4 regions of the Lysinibacillus sp. BSL11 genome follow, and region 2 is predicted to be linked to each of the others. Evidence: riboswitches for the same ligand, from Rfam matches in the RefSeq annotation. Region 2 holds a riboswitch; each other region holds the start of a gene.
The links. A riboswitch is a leader RNA that binds a small molecule or an ion and turns the genes downstream of it on or off. The one in region 2 is predicted to bind cobalamin.

Region 1: linked by a shared signal. The riboswitch ahead of RCJ95_RS06310 (ABC transporter substrate-binding protein) and the one ahead of RCJ95_RS15900 (glutaredoxin family protein) in region 2 are both predicted to bind cobalamin.
Region 3: linked by a shared signal. The riboswitch ahead of RCJ95_RS00255 (energy-coupling factor ABC transporter permease) and the one ahead of RCJ95_RS15900 (glutaredoxin family protein) in region 2 are both predicted to bind cobalamin.
Region 4: linked by a shared signal. The riboswitch ahead of RCJ95_RS16785 (hypothetical protein) and the one ahead of RCJ95_RS15900 (glutaredoxin family protein) in region 2 are both predicted to bind cobalamin.

The regions. Positions count from the first base shown of each region.
Region 1 covers NZ_JAVGCX010000004.1:146,525-149,793, reverse strand. Annotated here, with positions in the region: gene RCJ95_RS06320 (adenosylcobinamide amidohydrolase) at 1-50, opposite strand, end outside; gene RCJ95_RS06315 (FecCD family ABC transporter permease) at 47-1,048, opposite strand; gene RCJ95_RS06310 (ABC transporter substrate-binding protein) at 1,045-2,013, opposite strand; cobalamin riboswitch at 2,150-2,332, opposite strand; gene RCJ95_RS06305 (acyl-CoA dehydrogenase family protein) at 2,390-3,269, opposite strand, start outside.
Region 2 covers NZ_JAVGCX010000013.1:26,579-29,847, reverse strand. Annotated here, with positions in the region: gene RCJ95_RS15915 (DUF2089 domain-containing protein) at 24-389, shown strand; gene RCJ95_RS15910 (SHOCT-like domain-containing protein) at 403-789, shown strand; gene RCJ95_RS15905 (hypothetical protein) at 799-1,080, shown strand; cobalamin riboswitch at 1,437-1,614, shown strand; gene RCJ95_RS15900 (glutaredoxin family protein) at 1,732-1,956, shown strand; gene nrdI (class Ib ribonucleoside-diphosphate reductase assembly flavoprotein NrdI) at 1,953-2,312, shown strand; gene nrdE (class 1b ribonucleoside-diphosphate reductase subunit alpha) at 2,309-3,269, shown strand, end outside.
Region 3 covers NZ_JAVGCX010000001.1:47,045-50,313, reverse strand. Annotated here, with positions in the region: gene cbiQ (cobalt ECF transporter T component CbiQ) at 1-301, opposite strand, end outside; gene RCJ95_RS00260 (energy-coupling factor ABC transporter substrate-binding protein) at 307-579, opposite strand; gene RCJ95_RS00255 (energy-coupling factor ABC transporter permease) at 583-1,329, opposite strand; cobalamin riboswitch at 1,479-1,663, opposite strand; cobalamin riboswitch at 1,914-2,095, shown strand; gene RCJ95_RS00250 ((2Fe-2S) ferredoxin domain-containing protein) at 2,242-2,613, shown strand; gene cobJ (precorrin-3B C(17)-methyltransferase) at 2,618-3,269, shown strand, end outside.
Region 4 covers NZ_JAVGCX010000014.1:28,486-31,754, reverse strand. Annotated here, with positions in the region: gene RCJ95_RS16790 (GNAT family N-acetyltransferase) at 1-714, opposite strand, end outside; cobalamin riboswitch at 962-1,145, shown strand; gene RCJ95_RS16785 (hypothetical protein) at 1,372-2,127, shown strand; gene RCJ95_RS16780 (GTP-binding protein) at 2,267-3,269, opposite strand, start outside.

The DNA of each region.
Region 1 (3,269 bases), on a different contig from region 2:
ACGATTGGTACATCTTCATAGCCACCTGATAGCTGTTCAACAATAATCATGCCCGTACCCCCTTACTTCTTCGCTGCTTATAAAAAATATAGGAGAAAACAGGAGCTCCAATAAATGCCGTAATAACACCAATTGGTAGCTCTCTTGGCACAATGATTGTTCGTGCTACTAGGTCGCAAATAATGAGTAATGTTGCACCATTGAAAAAAGATAATGGTAATAAATGGCGATGATCAGAACCCCAAATCATCCTTGTCATATGCGGCACCACTAATCCTACAAAGCCAATTGTGCCAGAAACCGCTACAGCCGCTCCAGTGAGCATGGAGCCACCTGCTAATATCAAATATTTACTGCGCTTCACATTAACACCTAAATGTTTTGCCCGTTCTTCACCATACAACAAAACATTTAGTTCTCTTCTTTGTGTCCATAGCATAATTGAACCTACAATCACAAATGGAATGATCATTTGGACATATGGCCAACCACGCATCGAAACAGAACCAAGTAGCCAGCCTATTACCTGACGTAATTCTTCACCAGATAAGGCAATCATTAATGAAATAAGGGAACCTAAAAATGAACTAAAAATAACACCTGTTAATATCAACGTTTCCATTTTCAATGAGCGGTCTACGAGTCTAGCAAAGCTCATAACAACTACCATCGTGATGATAGCACCAATCATACTGAAGGTTGGCAGCGCATACAAACCGACAACAGGTATAGAAATACTAAAAAAGATCGTTAAAACAGCACCAACAGATGCCCCTGATGAAACCCCTAGTGTATATGGATCTGCTAATGGATTTTTTAATAAACCTTGGAATGCTGCTCCAGCAATAGCTAGAGATGCGCCTACTAGTCCCGCTAATAACACGCGAGGCAAACGAATTTTCCAAAAAATATTGGCGGCTGTTTCATCAACCGCCTTATTCCATAATACTTCTAATGGAATATGAACTGAGCCTATCGCTACGCCACACCAGATGCTAATAAGAAGAAGCGTACATGTTAGTGTATAGGCTAGTGCTATTTTTTTCACTTAAATACCTCAGGATAGATTGCTTTTGCTAATTCTTCTAGACCTTCTGCTAAACGTGGCCCTTGACGACTTGTTGTACTTTCATCTACCTGCACAATCGCATTATTTTTTACGGCATTAATCGTATCAAAGCCCGCCCGTTTTGGTATTTTCGTTAAAATATCTGGTACATAATGATATGTCACCACGATGACATCTGGATTTTTTGCGATAATTTGTTCTGCATCAATTTTATACCAATTATCGCCATCTACAGCTACATTCTCTGCATTGATCATTTCAAGCATCGCGTTCATAAACGTACCATTGCCAGCTGTATAAATATCTGGCTCATCTGATGCTTCAACTAACACTTTTTTGGGTTCAACATCCTTGACTTTAGACAAAACTTCTTCTACTTTCGCCTTCATATTAGCAACAATTTTTTCTGCCTCTGGTAATTTCCCTGTAGCACGTCCAAGTTGCTCAATTGTTGTATATGTTTCATTAAAGTCTTGTGCATTTCTTACTACAAAAACTTTCAAACCTGCTGATTCAAGCTGTGCAATAGCCTCTTCTGAAAGAGACATGCTAGATTCGTGTGAAAAAACGATATCTGGTTTTAAGGCAATAATTTTTTCAATATCGTACTCCATACCGCCAACCTTATCCTTCTCAGCTGCCTCTGGCGGATAATCGTCGTTGTCAGTAACACCAACTATTTCATCATTTAAACCTAGTCCAAAAAGGATTTCAGTATTACTCGGAATAAGTGAAACAATTTTCTCAGGAGGTGCTTCAAGTGTAATGTCCTTACCAAGGGCATCTGTTATCGTCATTGGGAATGTTGCTTCATCCACCTGTGCTGTTTCTTGCTGTGTTTGCTGCTCGTTAGATGACTTGTTATCTTTTGCTTCCTGCCCACAAGCAGCTAGCAAGCCTACTGCTAAAAATGCTGATAATCCTATTTTCCAAAATTTCTTCATGTGAATCCTCCTTCGTTGGTCCATGCGACATTTCGCTTTATTTTGCATCAAAATAAAACCCCTCATCTTTGAACGATGAGGGGGCAAAATCGCACCAAAAAACTGATACAAAATCCACCACCCTATCCTCGTAGGTTGTCATGTCGTTATAAAGGCAGGTCTCCTGGCTAGTGCTACTTGCGATTTTTCAAGCCTTCCCGAAATCTTCAGTGGCATCATTTGAAAAAACTCACACTTACAGTGGCGGGACCGCATCGGAATTACACCGATTTCCCTTTTCACTTTACTTAAGTAAAGAACCTTTATAATATTCAGTTGATTTCATTATACATGAAAATGAAAGAAGTCGCCTCCATTCAAGACGACTCCCCGGCCATTATACAATTTCAGAAAAGTATTGGACTGTTTTCATTTGAGCACCCATTTCTCTTAATGACCATGTCTGTTCTAAATAAACGTCCGCTAGTTTTTCATATTTTCCACCAAATTTATGTGCCCACTCAACCGCTATGACACTTTCATAAAGGTGAGCCATTTTTTCAGCCATACCTTTTGCTTCAAAAGTTTTCGTTGCCTCGTCTAAAGCGCTAAAAATTTGCAGTTTTATAGAAATATTCGCCAATTGTTCTTTAACGATTTGTACTAGTGAGCTTTCAGCTAATTTCTCTAATCGTTCCTCCATCTCACAGACAAACAGTTCATGTGCATGAAACTTATTCACTAAACGAATGAGTTCTAAGGCCAAAATATTAGCCGTCCCCTCCCACACCGTCAACACTTGCGCGTCTCTTAATAAGCGGGGCGTTACAAAGTCTTCTATATAGCCATTACCCCCGTGTAATTCAATTGCCTCACTAGCATAGTGAACAGCTTGCTCTGCCGTTTCCTTTTTCATAATGGCAATATATAAACGATTCATAATAAGGTCTTGCTGTGTTCCCTGTCCACTTGTCACTTTATCGTATAATTGAATAAGATCAAAAACTGTCGCTACTTCCACGTGCAACTTAGCTGCAAATTTCCCTAAAGTATCCTGAATCATAGGGTATTGTGTTAAGGGCTTGCCAAATGCATGTCGATTGCTTACATAATGTTTTGCCTCTAAGAAGCCACGACGCATAATACCAATAGAAGCGACTGCATTACAAATTCTTGAGAGATTTAGTGCTTCTAGCATATAATAAATCCCTTTATTTTGCTCCCCTACAACATAGGCAAGTGCACCATCAAATTCTACCTCACCAGAGGGAACTGCC
Region 2 (3,269 bases):
TAACTTAAAGGAAGGAGTTCACTATGGCTTATCAAGTAATCACAAATTGCCCTGTCTGTAGTAGAACATTAAAAATTACGAAGTTACAGTGTTCTCATTGTCACACGACCATTGAAAATGAATTTGAATTGTCGAAGCTAGCATCCTTATCACAGGATCAGCTTCATTTTGTGGAAGTATTTTTAACCTGCCGAGGAAACATTAAAGAGGTTGAAAAGGAACTGGGGGTTTCGTATCCAACAGTTCGAGGCAAGCTAAACGACATTATTTCATCCCTTGGCTATGCTCAAAAAAAGAAAAATGAAGTAGACGAGAAAAAAATTGTAAGCATGCTGGAAAATGGCGAAATCACAACAGATGAAGCGATAAAGCTCTTAAAAGACGAATAGGGAGGAACGGACCATGAAAGAGGAAATCACAAAAGTGTTAACCATGATTCAAGAGGGAAAAATTGATGCGGATAAAGGATCAGAGCTGATTCAAGTGCTACAACAGAAAGAAGAATCAGAGAACAAATTTGTGGAAAAAACAAAGTATTTAGAAAAAACATTAAAGGTTCGTGTTGTATCCACCGAAAATGATAATGTTACGGTAAACTTGCCGATTAAACTTGTCAAAGCCGTACTTATGGCAGGACACAGCATCGCTGCGAGTATTCCACAATCAGAAAAATACGTAAAAGATATCGACATCAATCTTCTTCTTGAAGCAATCGAAAATGAATTAGACGGACAAATTGTAGATATAAAATCAGCAAACGGGGATTCCGTTGCAGTCTTCATTGAGTAGAGGCGACGAATGATGCATGTAAAAGTGAAAGCAAAAGATGTTCGCTTTACAGTCCCAGTTCCCTATACCGTGCTAACCATTGTCCTCTCCATTTTAACTTCTAAATGGATTCAGCAACAAGCCAATAAGTGGACAAAGGCATACTTCGATCGAAAGAACATAGACTTTACCTTTCCGCTCATCGACAAAGAAATGCTAAAGCCGATTATCAAGGAACTACAAAATTATAAGGGACTCGTGCTAGTCGATGTCAAAGCTCAGGATGGGACTGAGGTTAAGATTAGACTATAATCCCAAAGATAGAATGGTTAGAGCATGTTATGATAAAAGCATGCTCTTTTTTAATGAGTGTCATTTGAAACGTGTAAGAGATGATAATTATTTCAGGATTTACATATAGAAGCTACTATTTTTCAATGGTACTTAAAATAGAACATTTCTTTCAGAATTCTAGATACATTTTGATAGATAAAGATGTTCATCGTTTAAAATAGATTTTTGATTTGGGTATAAATGATTAGTGGTAATCTACTTGGAACTACATAATTAAAAATACTGAATAATCCAAAAATAAAGAAGTTTAGAATCTTGATTTACTTTTCATTTGAAGGATGGTACACTTAAAACTATTGAACAACAACTATATATTGTGTTCGTTTTACAAAGGTACTACTACATGTAGTTTAAAAGGGAAGTTCGGTACAATTCCGACGCTGTCCCCGCAACTGTGAAGCTGACGATGATTGCAACCACTGTGCATTTGCATGGGAAGGGAATCAGAGAATGAAGCAAAGCCAGGAGACCTGCCTTTATAAAACAAATTTATCATTTCTTCGGGGATTAAGAGATGGGAACGTCAGTATTTTTGGTATGTTAACGTTTCCATTTAGCCTATCTCTCTAGAGGAGATAGGCTTTTTATTTTATGAAAAGAGGGATTTCTATGAAACTTTATACGAAAACAATTTGTCCAAAATGCCTATGGGTAAAATCTGAACTACAACGTGCAGGACTTGAAGCTGAAATCGTTAACATCGATCATGATGAACAGGCAAAACAAACGATTATTGACGCAGGTTTTTTAAGTGTGCCTGTTTTAGAGATGAATGAAACTTTTATAGGAGATGTTCAGGAAATTGTTTCTCAAATTGAGTTGATTGCTCTATGATCGTTTACGCGAGTCGTACAGGTAATGTCCGAAATGTTGTATCCAAATTAAAGGCAGAATGTATCGAGCTCTCGGAGGGATTGCGATTGAACAAGCCCTATCTTTTAATTACCTACACAGATGGTTTAGGTGACATTCCAGCAAAGGTACAACGTTTCTTAGAAAAAAACAGGGATTTTTGTAAAGGAGTAGTTGCCAGTGGCAATAGTAATTTCGGCCATCATGTATTTGGCGCTGCTGGTGAGAAAATCGCCGCTACCTATCATGTACCCTTAGTAAGGAAATTAGATTTACGAGGTAATCAAACGGATTACGAAGCAATACAAACGTTTTATGAAACGAGGGTAATGAGATGAAAACCTATTTAAAGCTTAATAATGACGTACTGAATCGTTATAGTACAACTGGATTACTTGAGTTAGAAAAGGACCGCGAAGCTACGCGCCGCTACTTTTTAGAGTATGTTAACGTACGTTTGCGTTATTTTATAGATATTGAGGAAAAAATCCGCTATTTAGTTGATGAGGGCTACTATGAGAAAGCATTTATCGATATGTACGAGATGGAATTTATTAAGAAGCTGTACAAGAAAGCCTATGATTATAATTTCCGCTTCCCATCCTTTATGAGCGCAAGCAAATTTTATGATAGCTATGCTATGAAAAGTCGTGACGGGGAAGAGATCTTAGAAAAGTATGAGGATCGTATTGTCATTATTGCTTTGTATTTGGCGCAAGGAAACACAACTCTAGCAGAACGCTCTGTCGAAGCAATGATGGAAGCCTACCAGCCAGCGACACCAACTGCTTTAAATAGTGGTAAGAAAGCACGTGGTGAATTAGTCAGCTGCTTTAAATTATCAATGGATGACTCCATGAACAGTATTGCTGAAAATATTGGCTATTGTTTAGAGCTATCACGCCTTGGTGGTGGAGTAGGGGTCAACTTAACAGATTTACGCCCTTTAGGTGATCCAATTAAAGAGATATTAAATCGTGCAAGTGGTGTCATCCCAGTAGCAAAACTGTTAGAAAATTCTTTCAGTTATTCGAATCAGCTAGGGCAACGAAATGGCTCAGGTGTTGTCTATCTAAATATTTTCCATGCAGACATAGAAAATTTCATATCATCAAAAAAACCAAATGCTGATGATAAAATTCGCCTCGCAACCCTTTCAACAGGGATTATTATACCTAGTATTTTCTTCGAACTGATGAAACGTGATAAGGATATCGTCTTGTTTAGCCCATACGATATTTTTAAAGAATACGGTAAACGTATGTCTGAGCTTTCCATTTCAGACATGTACTACG
Region 3 (3,269 bases), on a different contig from region 2:
ATGTAAACGACCAAATATGGGCAGGGAGTGTATTCGTTGATGATGTAAAAGAAAGTAAAATAGATACAAGACTTGTTAATAAGAAAAAGCCAGGTAGCAATAATAGTTTGCCATAGTATGTAAGCGGAATTTTGGCACCTAAAATGATAAAAGCACTCATTACAAAAAATGTAATGAGTGAAAGTCGTTCATCTCTCATGATGAGCGTTATGAGAAGTAATCCAAGTGAAAATATCATTTTTTCTAGCGGATGAACGGACGCTAGCTTATTCAGATAGGCATACTTATCAATGAGTAACATAATGGTTAACCTTCTTTGTGTTTGCCACGCATATAGCCGATGAAGTAGCCAATAAAGCCAGCTCCTATAGCTGCCTGTAGCACGAATAATAAGCTTTCGATTTCACCACTTGGTGGCTCCCATAGACTTTCAAACCATGGCTCATATTCCGCATTGATTTCACCAATAGCTGCTTCTGCTTCTCCATCAGCACCACCAAATTCAGCACCTTTTTGTATGAACAAGGGAATGATGGCTAATAACACAACAATTGCTAATAACAATAAATTTTTTTTCATCTGTTAATGTGCCTCCTTTGTTGAGAAAACACGTAAAGTTTTTAGTTCGCTAATATTGTATTTTTTCAAGAAATTCATCACTATGACCGTTAAAATTCCTTCACTCACTGCTAAAGGAATTTGAGTTAAGGCAAAAATACCTGCAAACTTTGTAAAGGATGCCATAAAGCCTCCAACCTCTGAAGGAAAGGCTAGTGCTAGTTGTACAGAAGTCACAATGTATGTACCTAAATCACCAAGCATAGCTGCAAAGAATACGGCTAGTGAAAATGACAAGCCTACTTTTTGAGCACCTTTAAAGACAAAGTAAGCAATAAAAGGACCAACAATAGCCATAGAAAAGGCATTAGCCCCTAAAGTTGTAATTCCTCCATGAGCTAATAATAAAGATTGAAATAATAAAACGATTGTTCCAATTACACTCATTGCTAGAGGGCCAAAGAGTACTGTCCCAAGTCCTACACCAGTTGGGTGAGAGCAGCTACCTGTAACAGAAGGGATTTTTAAGGCGGATAGCACAAAGGCAAAGGCTCCTGAAAGCCCCAAAAGCATTTTTGTTTCAGGATTTTCATCAACGGTTTTTCGAATAGAACGCAATCCTAGAATGATAAATGGAATAGAGATGACCCACCAAAAAATAGCCCATTCGATTGGTAAAAAACCTTCCATGATATGCATGGCAAAGGCACGTTTTGGCACGATTAAAAAGGCCAGTAAAAAATAACTAAGTTTCCACCATGAAAATTTCAAAAAGCTTTCCTCCTAACTAATTAGTAGATTTTTAGAAGATTGCGTGCGTAATTAAAAAAAGCACTTCTCCACTGGTGGAAAAGTGCATAGCTAAAAAAGCAAATAACATTCTCATCTGCTAAGCCGCACACCTATCCTCGTAGGCTGAAACGATCACTTATTTTTCGGCAGGTCTCCTGGCTCTAGTTCAATGCTTTATAGGTCTTCCCATCCGTTGGACAGTGACATATTCTATAAAGCTCCCTATTACAGTGGCGGGACCGCGCCGGACTCAAACCGGCTTCCCTTTTAAGCAAAATGACAAGCACTTTGCACCGAAAAACATTCAAATTGTGAGATTTCACGACAAAGTGTAACATGAATTTCCATAAATATGCTATACCTTTTATAAATTTTTATAATTAAAGGTCAATGGCGAATATTCTGATAACGATTTATGGGCAAATTATATAGATTGTATAAATTTCATACCTAGTTCCATTCAAAATTGATAAATTTGTCATAAATTTTTAAAGAAATATTGAAATTTTAAAAAAATAAGATATGATAAAGACAGTTTTCTATTTAAAATTCTAATAAAAATTTCATATAAAACGTCAATAAGTGCTCGAATAGCTCGAGATAATAGGGAAATTGGTGAAAATCCAATACAGCCCCCGCTACTGTAATAGCTGATGAAATCGCAAAGCCACTGGTGCAAACTTGGGAAGGTGCGATAGTAAAATGAAGCTTAAGTCAGGAAACCTGCTTATTTGATTGTGCATGCAAACTTTTCGGAGGGAGAAGTTGAAGCGAAAGCGAGTACCTGTATTTCATGCTATTCGTTTTTATTTGGCTTCTACAAAACCTTTACTCTTCGTTATAGAGTAAAGGTTTTTCTTTTTCCAAAAAGCAAATGAGGGGAGACAGAAGATGACAACTTGGAATTTAGAGGGGATGAAAACACATCTCTTTATTTGCAATGGCAGTAGCTGCATGAAAAAGGATGGGGAGGAAATTACCTTAGCCATTCGAGATGAGATACAGCGGCAAGCACTCGATCAAGAAATACATACGACAAGAACGCGCTGTAATGGACGATGCAAGGATGCTTGTGTGGTAATTGCCTACCCCCAAGGAAACTGGTATCGTGTGCCATCAACAGAGCATGCTAGAACACTAGTACAAGATTTATATCATGAATCCTTATACAACGAACATGTCTTTACACTTCATGAAGGTACATTACAGCGTACTGCTCAAACAACTGCCATTAAAGGGATCGAAAAGGTGAAAGAGGGGTAACAACATGGCGCAAAAAGGAAAAATTTTCGTAGTAGGCTTTGGACCTGGAGATTTTAAGCATATTACGACACGTGCAGTAGAGGCATTACAACAAAGTGATATGATTATAGGCTACAAAACCTATGTAGAGCTGATTCAAGATTTAGTAAGTGCAAAATCGATTGTTAGTACAGGCATGACAGAAGAAGTGTCGCGTGCACAGGAAGCCGTTCGTCAAGCAGAAGCAGGGAGCATCGTCTCGGTGATTTCGAGTGGTGATGCAGGCGTCTATGGTATGGCGGGATTAGTATATGAGGTGTTAATTGAGCTAGGCTGGACAGAAGCAACAGGAATTGAAGTAGAAATTGTTCCTGGGATTTCTGCGATTAATTCATGCGCTAGCATACTTGGTGCACCCATTATGCACGATGCTTGTACAATCAGCTTGAGTGATCATCTAACACCTTGGAATTTAATTGCAAAGCGTGTCGAGGCAGCTGCAATGGCAGACTTTGTCATTGCTTTATACAATCCTAAAAGTGGTCGTCGAACAAGACAAATTGTCGAGGCTCAGCGAATTCTCTTAGAATATCGTTCGCCAGACACACCAGTAGGGCTTGTGAAAAGTGCCTATCGAGAACGTCAAGAAGTGACCATGACAACACTAGTAGAAATGC
Region 4 (3,269 bases), on a different contig from region 2:
ATTCTTTCCATCCTCTGATGCCTGTAAGACTACGGGCTTTCGCTTATCAATTGTTTGACTGAGTAGGAATTGAAACATCTCACTGCCATACCCCTTGCCCCTATACGCATCTTTTGTCATCACATCATAAATCCCATAGCTATGTTTACTGTCTATTAATAATCCCGTAGCGATAGGTATTTCCTTTAAACAGCCAATAAACATTCGAGCATTTGATGCTAACTTTTCCTGTGAGAATTTATGAAAATAAGTTTCTAATGCATCTCTTTCTGCTGTTTCTCCAAATAAACTTAGAAAAACTTCCTTATATTGTAGAAGCTCTTCCTTGTTGCTTACTTCTGTGATGGTAAGATGATTAGAAATTCGTGGACCTGTGCGAAGTGTATGGTCAAGCTTCATCATCATATTTCGTTCAGCTTCCTGTAAATTGCAGTCTTTTATCAGCTGTAGCCAATCATCGCTTAGATAGTTGGCATCCACCCACGTGCTGAAAGGAAGTTTATTAACAATGAAATGATTAATCCTTTGTTTAAGATGATTTTCCTTATGAATCATAGGCGATTTCACTACTAGCAAATTAAATGTATCAGTTGGAATGTTCGTGTTGGCTATGACAAAATGAGCTTCCTCTATAATTTGTCCAGAAACAGCTTGAGTAAATAGTTTCATTTTTTCCTCTAAATTACTCGTCACTAAATGTTGACTTGCTTTCATATCTTTCATCCTTTCACTATTAGTAGTGCGCACTATCTTTTATTATAGAGTCATTGAAAGATTAAAAATACGGAGTTCACCGTTTTTATATCCTCCCATAATTTTCAGAAAACAATCAGGCACGAAAAGCAAGGATGATTAGTAGTTTGGAAAATATTATGATATTTGACTTTAGAAAAATACTACTTTACAATTGATTTTAGTAATCTAATAGGAATGTGGCGTACACTAAATTCCTATGACAACTGAATAGCGTGTAGTAATAGGTGTAAATTGCGTGCAATTTGCTTAAAAGGGAAGTCGGTGTGAATCCGACACTGTCCCGCAACTGTAAATGTGAGCGACTTTTCAGTATCCACTGTCTTTGGACGGGAAGGAGAAAAGAAGCGATGATCATGAGTCAGGATACCTGCCTGTTACGAGTACACACCATAAACCTACGAGGAATAGGAGGTGGCATGTTGACAAAACAGAATACTCTGTTCGTCACAGTACGTCAAACGCCCATAGTAAATGAAAGGGTTCACAATCGAACTCGTTCACACATACTTAGGGTTTGTTTGCCATTGTGTGATGAAAGAAGATAAAATGAAGGATTTCCTCTAAAGTAGGGAGTCCTTTTTGTTTTGAAAATATGTACGCAAAGGGGATGCACGTATGACAAATTTTCATGTAACGACAACGTTGGAAACGCCTTTTGAAGATCTGAACATTTGTAAGCAACCACGCACAGAAGTTGCCAAGAAAGCGAAAACAAGAATGGTGGTCGAATCTCTAATCGATCAATTATTAGCAACGAAGCTGATTCGCAATGATCGCTTCTTTGAGCAAATCTTATATAATAAAGAAATTATTTGGATACAAAATGGGGATGTGGACGGTCATCTTTTAGCGAAAGCAGCCATAGCAGATGAACTGAAAACAAAGACGAATAGCTTTATGATGTACATGCCGACCAATCCGATTGTCTATGAGGTCAATGGAGAAGCGTATCACTTAATTACACGCATTGATTCTACACGCGCAAAGCCCAACCTTGACCGTCTCTCATTGGAGCCAAAGCCTGTTTTAAGTGCCGCTCGTGTCAATGACTTATTATGCTCGATTGTTATACGCTTTTACGAAACGTATTTACACGATTTAGCACCTCACCATGACAAACTCATCGCATTTGTACAGCAGGAATATGCACAATTTATTGAAGCAGTGCAAGCGTTAAATGATTATCATTTCAACTGGCATCCACGTGGCAACGGTCACGAGCTTTTACTGCAATTAATTGATCATCTACAACTATTAAAAAGTCAGCCAGGTAAGGTACTGATTGATTTTACGAACAAGCATGACTACGTGATAGTTGAACCCGCTTATTTGATAGACAAACCAACAAAGAAGGCTGTCGGTGCACTATAAAACCAAGCCCTCCATTTTTGGAGGGCTTGGTTTGATCTTGCGCTAGGAATATCCGCGAAAGCAGGAAAAATACCCTCGCTAGTGCGACGAATACCCGCGAAAGCAAGCAATGCCTTCACGCGAACAAAATCACCCCATCCTACAGGCAATGCATGGCTGCCTGTGCTTCTTGCCATGGAACCGAATATCCTTTGCCCTTTGCACAAAAGATACTAGAGGAACTATACTCAGGGTCTGCATTTTTATCGTAGCCAATCTGTGCAATCACATCCTCTGTATTATGGCACACATCATAGCCATCAAATTGGAGAGTGAGTGCACCTTTCCCATTTGTATAGGCGGCAAAGGTTGTACTGTAGCTCATTAAAGTGGCAACAGGCGCACGACCTGTTAGGATAACATCCGTTTCGGATAAAATCGGGTCATCGAATGTGCCTGCTGCTTGCTGAATATCATTCATCATACGGCCGATAAAGTCGTTTGAAGCCTTCATTTTAAAGCGATAATAGGGTTCAAGTAGGACATTTTGTGCCTGCTCCAGCCCCTGACGCAGTGCACGGAAACTGGCTTCGCGGAAATCTCCCCCCGATGTATGTTCATTATGCCCGCGACCTGTTAGAAGTGTAAAATGAATATCTGTTACAGGGAAGCCTGTCAGTAGCCCATGATGGTCACGCTCAAACAGATGCTTTTCAACAAGGCGCTGATTGCCTAAAGATAAATGATCTGCATGACAGGCATTGCTGAAGGTATTACCTGTTCCACGTGGATTTGGCTCCATTAATAAATGAACTTCGGCATAATGCTTGAGGGGCTCGAAATGACCATAGCCTGTTACGGGGGTCGCAATGGTTTCCATATATAAAATTTGCGGCTCACCAAAGGAGACAGCTATTGAAAAACGCGTCATGAATACCTCTGTCAGGACCTCTAATTGAATGACACCCATAATATGCACATGGATTTCCTGAAATTTTTCCTGCCAGACCACACGCAAGGACGGCTCTTCTGCTTCGAGTAAACGGAAAAATTGGAGCACTTCCTTGATATGCTGATCGCCCTCATATTGAACCTTTGCCTGTAAGGTTGGGACAAGCTCATAGGGCTGGGATAGCATCGTTGTACCGATTCGATCCCCAATG